2 regions of the Rhizobium sp. NLR10b genome follow, and region 1 is predicted to be linked to the other one. Evidence: predicted binding sites of a transcription regulator. Region 1 holds the regulator's gene; the other holds the start of a gene.

What was found. Region 1 encodes PhoB, which activates phosphate uptake and scavenging genes when phosphate is short. Its sites were predicted from a motif close to TGTCATNNANCTGTCAT; they were not measured.
Region 2: HJB91_RS25920 (DUF1045 domain-containing protein) is a predicted target of PhoB. The motif match lies at 3,297-3,313, and genes of this name have one in related genera.

What each region holds. Positions count from the first base shown of each region.
Region 1 is NZ_JABDWV010000003.1:263,499-269,276, forward strand. It holds gene pstA (phosphate ABC transporter permease PstA) at 1-691, shown strand, start outside; gene pstB (phosphate ABC transporter ATP-binding protein PstB) at 707-1,522, shown strand; gene phoU (phosphate signaling complex protein PhoU) at 1,566-2,279, shown strand; gene phoB (phosphate regulon transcriptional regulator PhoB) at 2,440-3,123, shown strand; gene HJB91_RS06205 (GcrA family cell cycle regulator) at 3,417-3,950, opposite strand; gene HJB91_RS06210 (aspartate aminotransferase family protein) at 4,374-5,573, shown strand; gene argF (ornithine carbamoyltransferase) at 5,611-5,778, shown strand, end outside.
Region 2 is NZ_JABDWV010000018.1:62,224-68,001, reverse strand. It holds gene HJB91_RS25940 (LysR substrate-binding domain-containing protein) at 1-189, shown strand, start outside; gene HJB91_RS25935 (GrpB family protein) at 240-743, opposite strand; gene phnN (phosphonate metabolism protein/1,5-bisphosphokinase (PRPP-forming) PhnN) at 764-1,360, opposite strand; gene HJB91_RS25925 (alpha-D-ribose 1-methylphosphonate 5-triphosphate diphosphatase) at 1,357-2,496, opposite strand; gene HJB91_RS25920 (DUF1045 domain-containing protein) at 2,510-3,205, opposite strand; gene phnE (phosphonate ABC transporter, permease protein PhnE) at 3,347-4,690, opposite strand; gene phnE (phosphonate ABC transporter, permease protein PhnE) at 4,698-5,657, opposite strand; gene phnD (phosphonate ABC transporter substrate-binding protein) at 5,722-5,778, opposite strand, start outside.

The sequences.
Region 1 (5,778 bases):
CCGCCCGGAGGCCGCCGGCCTCGGCGTTGCCCTCATCGGCTCGCTTTACTTGATGCTGATCGTGCTCGTTCTGTCGCTGCCGATCGGCGTCGCCGCCTCGATCTATCTCGAGGAGTTTGCGCCGAAGAACAGGCTGACGGACCTGATCGAGGTCAACATCAACAATCTCGCCGCCGTCCCGTCGATCGTCTACGGTCTGCTCGGCCTTTCCGTCTTCATCAACTTCATCGGCCTGCCGCGCTCGGCTTCGCTGGTCGGTGGCCTGGTGCTGACGCTGATGACCCTGCCGACGATCATCATCGCCACCCGCGCGGCTCTGCGCGCCGTGCCGCCTTCGATCCGCGCCGCAGCGCTCGGCCTCGGCGCCTCGAAGATGCAGATGGTGTTCCACCATGTCCTGCCGCTTGCCATGCCCGGCATCCTCACCGGCACGATCATCGGCCTGGCGCACGCGCTTGGCGAAACCGCGCCGCTGCTCTTGATCGGCATGGTCGCCTTCGTCGCCAATGCGCCCACGACACCGCTCGAGCCCTCGACGGCCTTGCCCGTGCAGGTCTATATGTGGGCGAACGAGGCCGAACGTGCCTTCGTGGAGCGTACTTCGGGTGCCATCATCGTCCTGCTCCTGTTCCTGATCGTCATGAACATGGGCGCCATCCTCTTGCGTCGTCGCTTCGAGCGCCGCTGGTAAACGGAGTTAAACATCATGAACATGCTGACGGAAGCTGCAGTTGAAAAGGCGCTGGATCAGAAGATGAGCAACGTCCCGTATAAAATGATTGGACAGGATGTCTCCGTATATTACGGCGAGAAGCGCGCGCTTTTCGACGTGAACCTGAACATCCGCGAAAACACCGTAACCGCCCTGATCGGCCCCTCGGGCTGCGGCAAGTCGACCTTCCTGCGAAGCCTCAACCGCATGAACGACACGATCGAAGGCTGCCGCGTCACCGGCAAGATCACGCTCGACAGCGACGACATCTATGATCCGGATATCGACGTGGTCGAACTTCGCGCCCGCGTCGGCATGGTTTTCCAGAAGCCGAACCCGTTCCCGAAGTCGATCTACGAAAACGTCTCCTACGGCCCGCGCATCCACGGTCTCGCCAAGTCGAAGGCCGATCTCGACCAGATCGTCGAGAGCAGCCTGCAGCGCGCCGGCCTGTGGAACGAGGTCAAGGACCGCGTGCACGAATCCGGCACCGGCCTCTCCGGCGGTCAGCAGCAGCGCCTGTGCATTGCCCGCGCCGTCGCCGTCAGCCCGGAGGTCATCCTGATGGACGAACCCTGCTCGGCCCTTGATCCGATTGCCACCGCCAAGGTCGAGGAGCTGATCCACGAGTTGCGCGAGAACTACACGATCGTCATCGTCACCCACTCCATGCAGCAGGCCGCGCGTGTTTCGCAGCGCACCGCCATGTTCCACCTCGGCAACCTCGTCGAGGAGAACGACACCGACAAGATGTTCACCAACCCCGACGATCCACGCACCCAGGATTACATCATGGGTCGCTTCGGCTGATCCCGGCGACACGAAGCTTTCCGTTATTCGAGGACAAAGCCCCATGGCATCGACACATATTTATTCCGCCTATGATGATGATCTGAAGTTCCTCTCCAGGCGGATTTCCGAAATGGGCGGCCTGGCCGAACAGATGGTCGCGGAATCCGTCCGGGCGCTGGTCAACGGCGATACGGCGCTGGCGCAAAAGGTCATTTCCGACGATGTGATCCTCGATCACACCGAACGCGAGATTGGCGACAAGGCGATCGTCACCATCGCCCGCCGTCAGCCGATGGCCTCGGACCTGCGCGAGATCATGGGTTCGATCCGCATCGCCGCCGATCTCGAACGCGTCGGCGACCTCGGCAAGAACACCGCCAAGCGCGTCATCGCCGTGCAGAGCACAGGCGTGCCGCGCAAGCTCGCCCGCGGCCTCGAGCACCTCTCCGAGCTGGCGCTCGTCCAGCTCAAGGAAGTGCTCGACGTCTATACGACACGCGCCGCCGACAAGGCGACCGCCATCCGCGAACGCGACAACGAGATCGACGCGATGTACACCTCGCTGTTCCGCGAGCTCTTGACCTACATGATGGAAGATCCGCGCAACATCACGAGCTGCACGCATCTGCTCTTTTGCGCCAAGAACATCGAGCGCATCGGCGACCATGCCACCAACATCGCCGAGACGATTTACTACATGGCGACGGGCGCCCAGCCGGAAGGCGATCGTCCGAAGGATGACAGTGCCAACACCGTCGGCGCCGCGACGGAATAATTGTTCCGAACGAGCCGCCCGGGCCAGCCGCCCGGACCAGTCACTTGCGTGCGCGCCCGTTCGGGGCGCGCAAAGAGGTCGCAGCCAATTTCTGTATTTGCGCAGGACGCCTGCTTAAATCGTCCCGGTTTAACGCTTGTGCGCGAGGAGACGGACACGCATGATCCCGAGAGTCGCAGTTGTTGAAGACGAGGAAGCGCTGAGCGTGCTTCTTCGCTATAATCTTGAGGCGGAAGGCTTTGAGGTCGATACCATCCTGCGCGGCGACGAGGCCGAGATCAGGCTTCAGGAGCGCACGCCCGACCTTCTCATCCTCGACTGGATGCTGCCCGGCGTCTCCGGCATCGAACTCTGCCGGCGCCTGCGCATGCGGCCGGAAACCGAGCGGCTGCCGATCATCATGCTGACGGCGCGCGGCGAGGAGAGCGAGCGTGTGCGCGGACTGTCCACCGGCGCCGACGATTACGTCGTCAAGCCCTTCTCGACCCCCGAGCTCGTCGCCCGCGTCAAGGCGATGCTGCGTCGGGCCCGTCCCGAGGTGCTGTCCTCGGTGCTGAAATGCGGCGATATCGAGCTCGACCGCGAAACCCATCGTGTCCACCGCAAGAGCCGCGAAGTCCGCCTCGGCCCGACCGAATTCCGGCTGCTGGAATTCCTGATGTCGTCGCCGGGCCGGGTCTTTTCCCGTTCGCAGCTGCTGGACGGCGTCTGGGGCCACGACATCTATGTCGACGAACGCACCGTCGACGTCCATGTCGGCCGCCTGCGCAAGGCGCTGAATTTCTCCAACATGCAGGACGTCATCCGCACCGTCCGCGGCGCCGGTTATTCGATGGAGGCCTGAAGGCTGAGGGAGTGTGGGGTTGGCGTTCCCGCCAAACGCACGGCAGTACGGCTTGTGAGGCCCGCCTTGTCGTCCATCGTCGCCGCTGCGGAGCCAGCGTCGTTGCGCCGGCGAGGCTTATGCGTCTCGGCACCACCTTTCCATCGCGCCTGCAAAGCCGACTTGTCCCGGCGCCACCTCTCCTCCGTCAAGCCCTGGCATGACGGAGTGTGGGGGTTGCTAAACGCAAAGGTCACTTCCCACTCGAATAAGAAACGGCGGCCCGTTTTTTATGTCTGGCTATACCGGTCCGCTCAGCTGACCCGCGCCGCCGCCCGGCGGCGTTCGTTGATCGGCTGATAGGCAAGCTTCTGATGATAGCTGCAATAGGGCGAATTGTCCGGGGATTCGCAGCCGCAGAAATGGAAATCTTCCTTGAGCGGATCGCCGACCGGCCACTTGCAGGTGCGTTCGGTGAGCTCCGTCAGGCCGAGGCGGCGGGAAATCGGCACCACCACGTTGCCCTTCGGCACATATTCCATTTCCTCGACTGTATCGATCTCGATCTCTTCCTTCAGCAGGGTTGCGCCCTGCTGGCGGGTCACGGTGCGGGTGGCGATCCGGGAGGCGTAGTTCGGCGCGCGCGGCGCGGATGTCTGGCGCTTCGGCGTGCGCGCCGCGGTGGCCGTGCCGCCGGCCTTGGCGCGGCCGGGAAGGCTGAGCCTGTGCACCTTGCCGATAACGGCGTTTCGGCTGACCCCGCCAAGCTGCGCAGCAATCTGGCTGGCGCTCAGTCCTTCGGCCCAAAGCTTCTTGAGTTTCTCGACCCGCTCGTCTGTCCAGTTCATGCCCTGTCTCCACCTTTTGCGTTGGTGATGGCAGAATCCCTCACCGTTGTCCCGGAAGCCTCCGAAACAAGAAACGCTTGATCAATTTTGGTGACTAGTTCCGCCGCATGCAGTCTAGTAATTGAACTTTAACCTAGTGTGAGGCTGACTCCGTGACAAGAGTCGCGGGAATCCGGATGAATCGAATTTCAAGTTTTTCCCCAACTTGCTGCCTCTGCGTGTCATTTCTGCAATAATGCCTGTTGAAGGCCGAAAGTGCCCCTGTACAAGCTTGCGGCATACGCTAAGGCCGCAGTTTTGTTGACATTGCAGCGCGAAAAGGAAATAGTACCGCTCGCCGCCGAAAGGCGGCATTTTTGATTTTTCGGACCTGGTTTTGTTAGCCGGAATCCGCGCATGACAACATTGAACGGGAGACCCGCGATGGCTGAAGCCGCGCCGCTTTACGACACCTATTCTCGTGCCCCGCTGCGGTTCGAGCGAGGCGAGGGCGTATGGCTGATCGCCGAGAGCGGCGAGCGTTATCTCGATTTCGGCGCCGGGGTCGCCGTCACCTCCGTCGGCCACGGCAACCCGCATGTGGTCGCGGCGCTGAAGGAGCAGGCCGACAAGGTCTGGCACCTCTCCAATATCTATGAAATTCCCGGCCAGGAGCGCCTGGCCAAACGCCTGACCGACGCCACCTTCGCCGACAAGGTGTTCTTCACCAATTCGGGCGCCGAGGCGCTCGAATGCGCCATCAAGACGGCGCGCCGCTATCAGTTTTCCAAGGGCCATCCCGAGAGGTTCCATATCATCACCTTCGAAGGCGCTTTCCACGGCCGCACGCTGGCGACGATCGCCGCCGGCGGCCAGGAGAAATATCTCGAAGGTTTCGGCCCCAAGGCGCCGGGTTTCGATCAGGTGCCGTTCGGCGACATCGATGCCGTGCGTGCCGCCATTACCGATGCGACGGCCGCAATCCTGATCGAGCCGGTGCAGGGCGAGGGCGGCGTGCGTGCCGCCACCAGCGAATTCATGAAGGCGCTGCGCCGGATCTGCGACGAAAATGGCCTGCTGCTGATCCTCGACGAGGTGCAGACGGGCGTCGGCCGTACCGGCAAGCTGTTTGCCCATGAATGGTCCGGCATCACGCCTGATATCATGGCCGTCGCCAAGGGCATCGGCGGCGGTTTCCCGCTCGGCGCCTGCCTTGCAACCGCCGAGGCCGCTTCCGGCATGAAGGCCGGCACGCATGGTTCGACCTATGGCGGCAATCCGCTGGCCATGGCGGTCGGCAGCGCCGTGCTCGACGTCATCCTCGCCGATGGCTTCCTTGAGCATGTGCGCGACGTCGCGCTCGTCTTCCGCCAGGGACTGGCCTCGCTCAAGGATCGTTATCCCGATGTGATCGAGGATATCCGAGGCGAAGGGCTTCTTCTCGGCGTCAAGGCTGCGGTTCCCTCGGCCGAATTGCTGCAGGCGATCCGGGCCGCGCATCTGCTCGGCGTGCCGGCCGGCGACAACGTCATCCGCCTTCTTCCGCCGCTGGTGGTCACTGCCGAGGAAGCCCGCGAAGGGCTTGTGCGCCTCGAGCGCGCCGCCGAGAGCATCCGCGCCGCCAAGATCAAGAAGACGGCTTGAAGGGATCGCCGCCTTCGGGCGCACGACAGGTAAGAACATGGCTCCTAAACATTTCCTCGATCTTTCGGCCGTCACATCGGCCGACCTCAGAACCATCATGAACGACGCGCTCGCCCGCAAGCAGGCCTTCAAGGCCGGCAAGGGCGACAAGCCGCTCGCCGGCAAGATGCTGGCGATGATCTTCGAGAAGCCGTCGACGCGCACC
Region 2 (5,778 bases), on a different contig from region 1:
GACCTGCGCGCTGGGCGGCTGGTCGAATTGCTCGAAACGGATGTTCGGCTCGGCGGCTACTATTTCGTCGGATCGCGAGAACGCTGGAATGAAGTGACCTTGGCGCGGTTCCGCGCATGGATGCAACAGTCAATCGCTGAAACTATTGGCGGTCATTCGTCTGATGAAACCAGCAAGCCGGGGCGATAGGAGGGGGTGGAACACGCTTTCCTCGTTTGAAAAAGGGCGCACAGCCGATCTCACGCTCCCGATATGGCCAGCCGCACCGTCTCACTGACGAACCCGGTCTTCCCGCCGGTGTAGAAATCCCAGTCGCCGCCTGCCGCCACAGCCAGCCGGCGTTTCAGCTCGGCATAGGCCCGGGCTCTTTCCGGGTGCTCCCTGAGATAGTCGCGAAACAGGATGCGCTCGCGGTGCGCGCGATTATCGGCTCCGCAGAGATAGAGCTTGAATCCGTAACCCGGGTGATCCCGGGTGAAGGCCCAGCGTTTCTCTCCCCGATCGCCGTGGAAGACGAAAGCGGCCGCGCGCATCGCATCGATCGCCGTCGGTAGAGCGTCGTCGGAGATCGTGACGATATCGAGGTCGATCTTCGGCTTGGCGGCCAGGCCGGGAACCGACGTACTGCCGATATGATCGATGGAAAGCACGAGATTGCCGAGCAGGATGGAGATCTCGGCGCTGATTTCGGCAAAGAGCCGCAGCCAGGACGGGTTGTAGTCGACCACTTTGACGGCGCGCATGCCCTTCCTCGCGATTGTCGTCAGCGCACTTCGGCCAACAATCCGTCCAGGATCGCGATCATCTTCTGCTCAGCTTCTTCGAGCGAGCCGCTATTGTCGAGCTCCGTGACGTCGTAGTCGCCACGCACGGTCAGCGGCCCGCGGGCGAGCCTGGCCATGATGTCCTCATGTGTCTCGCGGCCGCGCGCTTCCAGCCGGCTGGCGAGCACTTCGGGACGGGCCGTGACGTTGATGACCTTCAGCCGCGGGAAAGCGGCTTGGAAGCGGTGAAGCGCCGAGCGCGAGCCGTTGGCAACGACGACGTGGCCTCGCGACAGCGCCACCGAGACTTCGGCCGGAATGCCGTATTTCAGGCCATGCGCTTCCCACCAGACGGCGAAGGAGCCTGACTGCTCCATGGCGGCAAAGCCTTGGAGAGAGACGGAAAGATGATCCTCGCCGCCGGCGTCACGGTGGCGGGTGATGACGCGGCGGGCGAAATGCACATTGTCGCGGCCGGCAAAACGTCGCGCAGCGAGGTTCATCAGCGTGTCCTTGCCGGCGCCGCTCGGCCCAACGACGACGACCATGATGCCCCGTTCGGCTCCGGCTGCTGCATGTGGTTCGTGCGGGGTCATGCGACACGGCGTCCCTGGCGCCAGACGGAGCGTGTGACCGGCACGCCGTGCGAACGGTGGACACGGACGAGATCGGCGCGCAGCCCGGTCGCGATCCGGCCGCGATCGTCGAGGCTGACCGTGCGGGCGGGCGTCGATGTCACCATCGCGATCGCTTTCGGAAGGGTGATGCTCTCCACCTCGTCGGCGAGGATGAAGGGTGCATGCAGCAGGCTGAGCGGCACGTAGTCGGAGGACAACACGTCGAGCACGCCCATTTCGGCGAGATCGCGGGCGGCGATGTTGCCGGAATGGGATTTGCCGCGCACGATATTCGGTGCGCCCATCAGCACGCTCATGCCGTGCTCGTGCGATGCCCGGGCGGCATCGAAGCTGGTCGGAAACTCGGCGAGGCGCACGCCATTGTCGATCGCCTCGTCGACATGAGAGAGCGTGGCGTCGTCATGGCTTGCGACGGTGATGCCGCGCTCGGCGCAGACCTTGGCGATGGCATTGCGATGAGGCGTCGAATTGCGCGCCGATTCCGCCTGGCGCTTGGCGACGAAACGGGCAAAAGCCTCATCGCTCAGGCCCCGCTTCTTCTGGTAGTAGAAGATATACTGATCCATCGTCTGGAACTGCCGCTGGCCGGGCGCGTGATCCATCAGCGAGACGAGCCGCACATGCGGATCCTTTTCGAAATCGGCGAAATGTTCGAGCACGTTGTCGGCCGAGACCTCGCAGCGCAGGTGCAGGAGGTGCTCCGCGCGCAGCCTGCCTTCCTTCTCCGCCGATTGGATGGCGTCGGCCATCTCGCGCATCTCGCCATGTTCGAAGCCGCCGTCCTCGTCCGCGCCCATGCGCAGGCAGTCGAAGACCGTGGTGATGCCCGATGTGACGATCTGGGCGTCATGCGCCTGGACGGCAGCCGTCTTGTGCCAGCGGATGCCCGGACGTGGCTGATAATGGCCTTCGAGATGGTCGGTATGCAGCTCGACAAGGCCGGGAATGACGTAGTCGCCCTCGAAATCTTCGCCGGCTACCGAATTGCCTTCGGAGATATCGACGATCTTGCCGTCGCGGATGAGGATCGATCCTGAAAGGACGTCCTCCTCGAGAACGATGCGGGCGTTGGAAAAGACGGTCTCTTTGCTCATATCGTCAGGTCTTTCAGCTTTTGGCGCCGGAAAGCGGCAGCCAGGAATGAACTTTGAACGGGGCGCCGCGCGTCTCCTCGATGAAGACGGCGAGGCCGGAAATCGAAAGCGGCCGGCCGGTAAAACCGGCAAAACGCTCCGCCAGGACCGTTTTCATCACCTCCGCGCGTGTCTCCGGCACCTGGCCGCTCAGAGTCATGTGGAACCCGAAATCCTCCATGACGTAAGGATAGCCCCAGCGTTGCAGATTGGCGCGCTGGCTGTCGCTGAGCTTCTCCGGGTTGCGTCGCGCGATATCAGTCTCGGAAAGCGTAGCGCGGAACGGTTCGAAGGATTTTACCACCTTTCCGGCGAAATCCTGAAGAGGTTGGTAAAGAGAACCGGGAACCAGTGCAAAAAAACGGCCAAGCTGGCCGAGCACGAGTTCAGGAATCTTGAAGGCCGGGGTGCGCGCCGCGAAATCCTCGGCAAAGGTGATGAGATCCCGTTCGGTGACGGAAGCGGCAAGCGAAAACGGCGCCTTGATCGTCGCGTGAAAGCCGTAGCGGCGTGGGTCGGCGGTCAGCTCGAACTGCTCTGCCGCACTGAGTGTCTCATGTTCGGGTGCAGGATAGGTTTTGCCGGTGAAAGCATCGCGGCCGAGCCAGAGCGAAGCCGCGCCGGTCAGGGGATCATCCTTCGGCGGCGAGAAATAGAGAGCGTAGCGCAAGGCTTTTATCCTGGGGATCGTCGAAACGGGGAGCGCAATGTGCAGTGATTTGGCGGCGAACCGCAAGCAGGCTCCCGGCTAAAAGATTTCCGTGACAGAATGATGATGGCGGCAGCGTCGCCGTCGCCCCTCGTCGAACGGTCAGTGCGTCTTCGTGCCCATCAGCCGGTGGCGCAGGACGTTCGAGGCGGCGTCAAACAGGAAGACGACGATCAAGATCAGAATGACCATATAGGCGACGTTTTCCCAGTTGGCGTTGGTGCGCATCGCCTCCCAGAGTTTGAGGCCGATGCCGCCCGCGCCGACAGCGCCGATGATGGTCGCGCCGCGCACGTTCGATTCCCACTGGTAGAGCGTCTGGCTGACGATAACCGGAACGATCTGCGGCATGATGCCGTAACGATGGACGAGCACCGTTTGGGCGCCGGTTGATTTGATGCCTTCCCGCGGCTTGTTGTCGATATTCTCGAGCCCCTCGGAATAAAGCTTGCCGAGCGTGCCGGTCTCGGTGAGGAAGATCGCGCCGCTGCCGGCGAGCGGCCCGGGGCCGAAGGCGCGCGTCAGGAACAGCGCCCAGATCAGCATGTCGACCGAGCGCAGGAAATCGAAGAAGCGTTTCAGGATCTGGTTCAGGAGGCGGTTCGGCGTGATGTTGCGCGCTGCCAGGAAGGCGAGGGGGAAGGCGGCAAGCGCGCCGAGCAGCGTTCCGAGAAAGGCCATGACGATCGTCTGGAAAAGCTTGGTCCAGACGTCGCCATGCTGCCATTCGCTGTTGTTCCAGATATCCTCGAAGGCGAGCGATAGGTTGGTTTGGTCGGGCTTGATGCGCGGGCCGGAAACAACGAGGCCGATGACTTCGCCGACCGGTTTGTCGAAGAAGGAGGATTGCGTGTCGAAGATGAAATTCGCCCAGCCGAGGAAGCGTTTGCGGACCTTCACGCGATCGACGGAAATGCTGACGTCGCCGGCAAAGCCGAGATCCGCAAGCACGTTGTCGTCATAAACAGTCATCCAGCTCGGCACCGGCCCGACCACCTCAGGCGCGCCGCTCGATACGTCGACGGGGACGCTGACGCCGTGCGCGGTCACGATCGTTTCGCTCTTTGAGACGGTGACGCTGCGGCTGATGCCGCTGATGGAAACGGTGATGCTGCCGTCGGGATTGTTGAACACCCAGTCCGGGTGCGGATGATCGCCGAGCGGTGAGAAGCGGGGATAACGCACCTCGATCGAGCCGTCGTCCTGGATGCGGAGGTCCGGCTGGACATCGTAGCTCACCCATTGGCTGAGATAGATGCCGACGCGTTCCCAATGGGCCTCGGCGAAGAGCTTGGGCAGGTCGAAGAACCAGACGGCATAGAGCCCGTAGAGCAGCGTCGCAATGAGGATCATCAGCCCGCCGAAACGCTGGCGGAACGATCGGTGGAAATATTCCGGATAGCGCGCGTCGATCTCATGCATGCGGTTTGCGTCAATCACCGTCATGGCGGCCTCAATGTTGCAGAAGGAAAGCGTGCTCGCCGACGAGACGGCGACGCAGCCATGCGGAGAACTGGTCGACGGCGACGATCGTCACGAAGAGCAGCAGAACGAGCGCCATCGTCTTGGCGCCGAAGCCGCGCGAGATCGAAAGCTTCAGCTCCTCGCCGATGCCGCCGCCGCCGACGGCCCCGATGATGGTCGAGGCGCGCACGTTGATCTCCAGGCGTAAGAGCGCATAGGAGGTGAAATTCGGCAGCACCTGTGGCAGGGCGGCGAAGCGCACGCGCTCCCACCAGTTGGCGCCGACGGCCTTCATCCCCTCATGCGGCTTCATGTCGATGTTTTCGGCGACTTCGTAGAAGAGTTTGCCGAGCGCGCCGATCGTGTGCAGGGTGATGGCTATGATGGCGGCGACCGGCCCGATCGACAGGATCGCCGAAAACAGGCCGGCAATGACAATCTCGGGGAAAGCGCGCAGGAACTCCATCAGCCGCTTGGTGACGATGCGCAGCGGCCATGAATTCGTGAGATTGCGCGCGGCAAAGAAGCTCAAGGGAACCGCAAAGATGAAGGCGATGATGGTCGAGATGAGCGCTACGTTGATCGTGACGATCATCAGCTCGAAATATTCCGGAATGTAGAAGGCACCCCAGACGTAGACGCGGCCCTTGTCGAAGTTGAATTCCTCGCCGCCTCTGTCGTTGACGCTGGCTATGTCGAACAGCGCGCGCCAGACATCGTTCCAATCCTTGGGAATGAGCCAGCTCAGGAAGTCGAAAAGATGCGGCAGACGCTCGAAGAAATGGCCGGCATTGCTCTCATCGGCGAACCGGACGGAGCTGACGAATGCCACAACGAGGATGACCAAGCCAAGGACGGTATAAAAGCGGCGCTTCGCGACCATCCGATCCCAGGCGGTGGCGATCTCCTGCGTGCTCTGCACGTGCGGCTGTGTATCGGCAATGGTCATGGACGCTCCCCGCGGTAACAAACAAAGGGCGGCCGTTGCCGGCCGCCCCGCATTGAAAAGGCGATCAGCCGCCGATGGCCGCCTTGCGAACCTCGACGACAGCATTGTAGAAGTCGTGCTT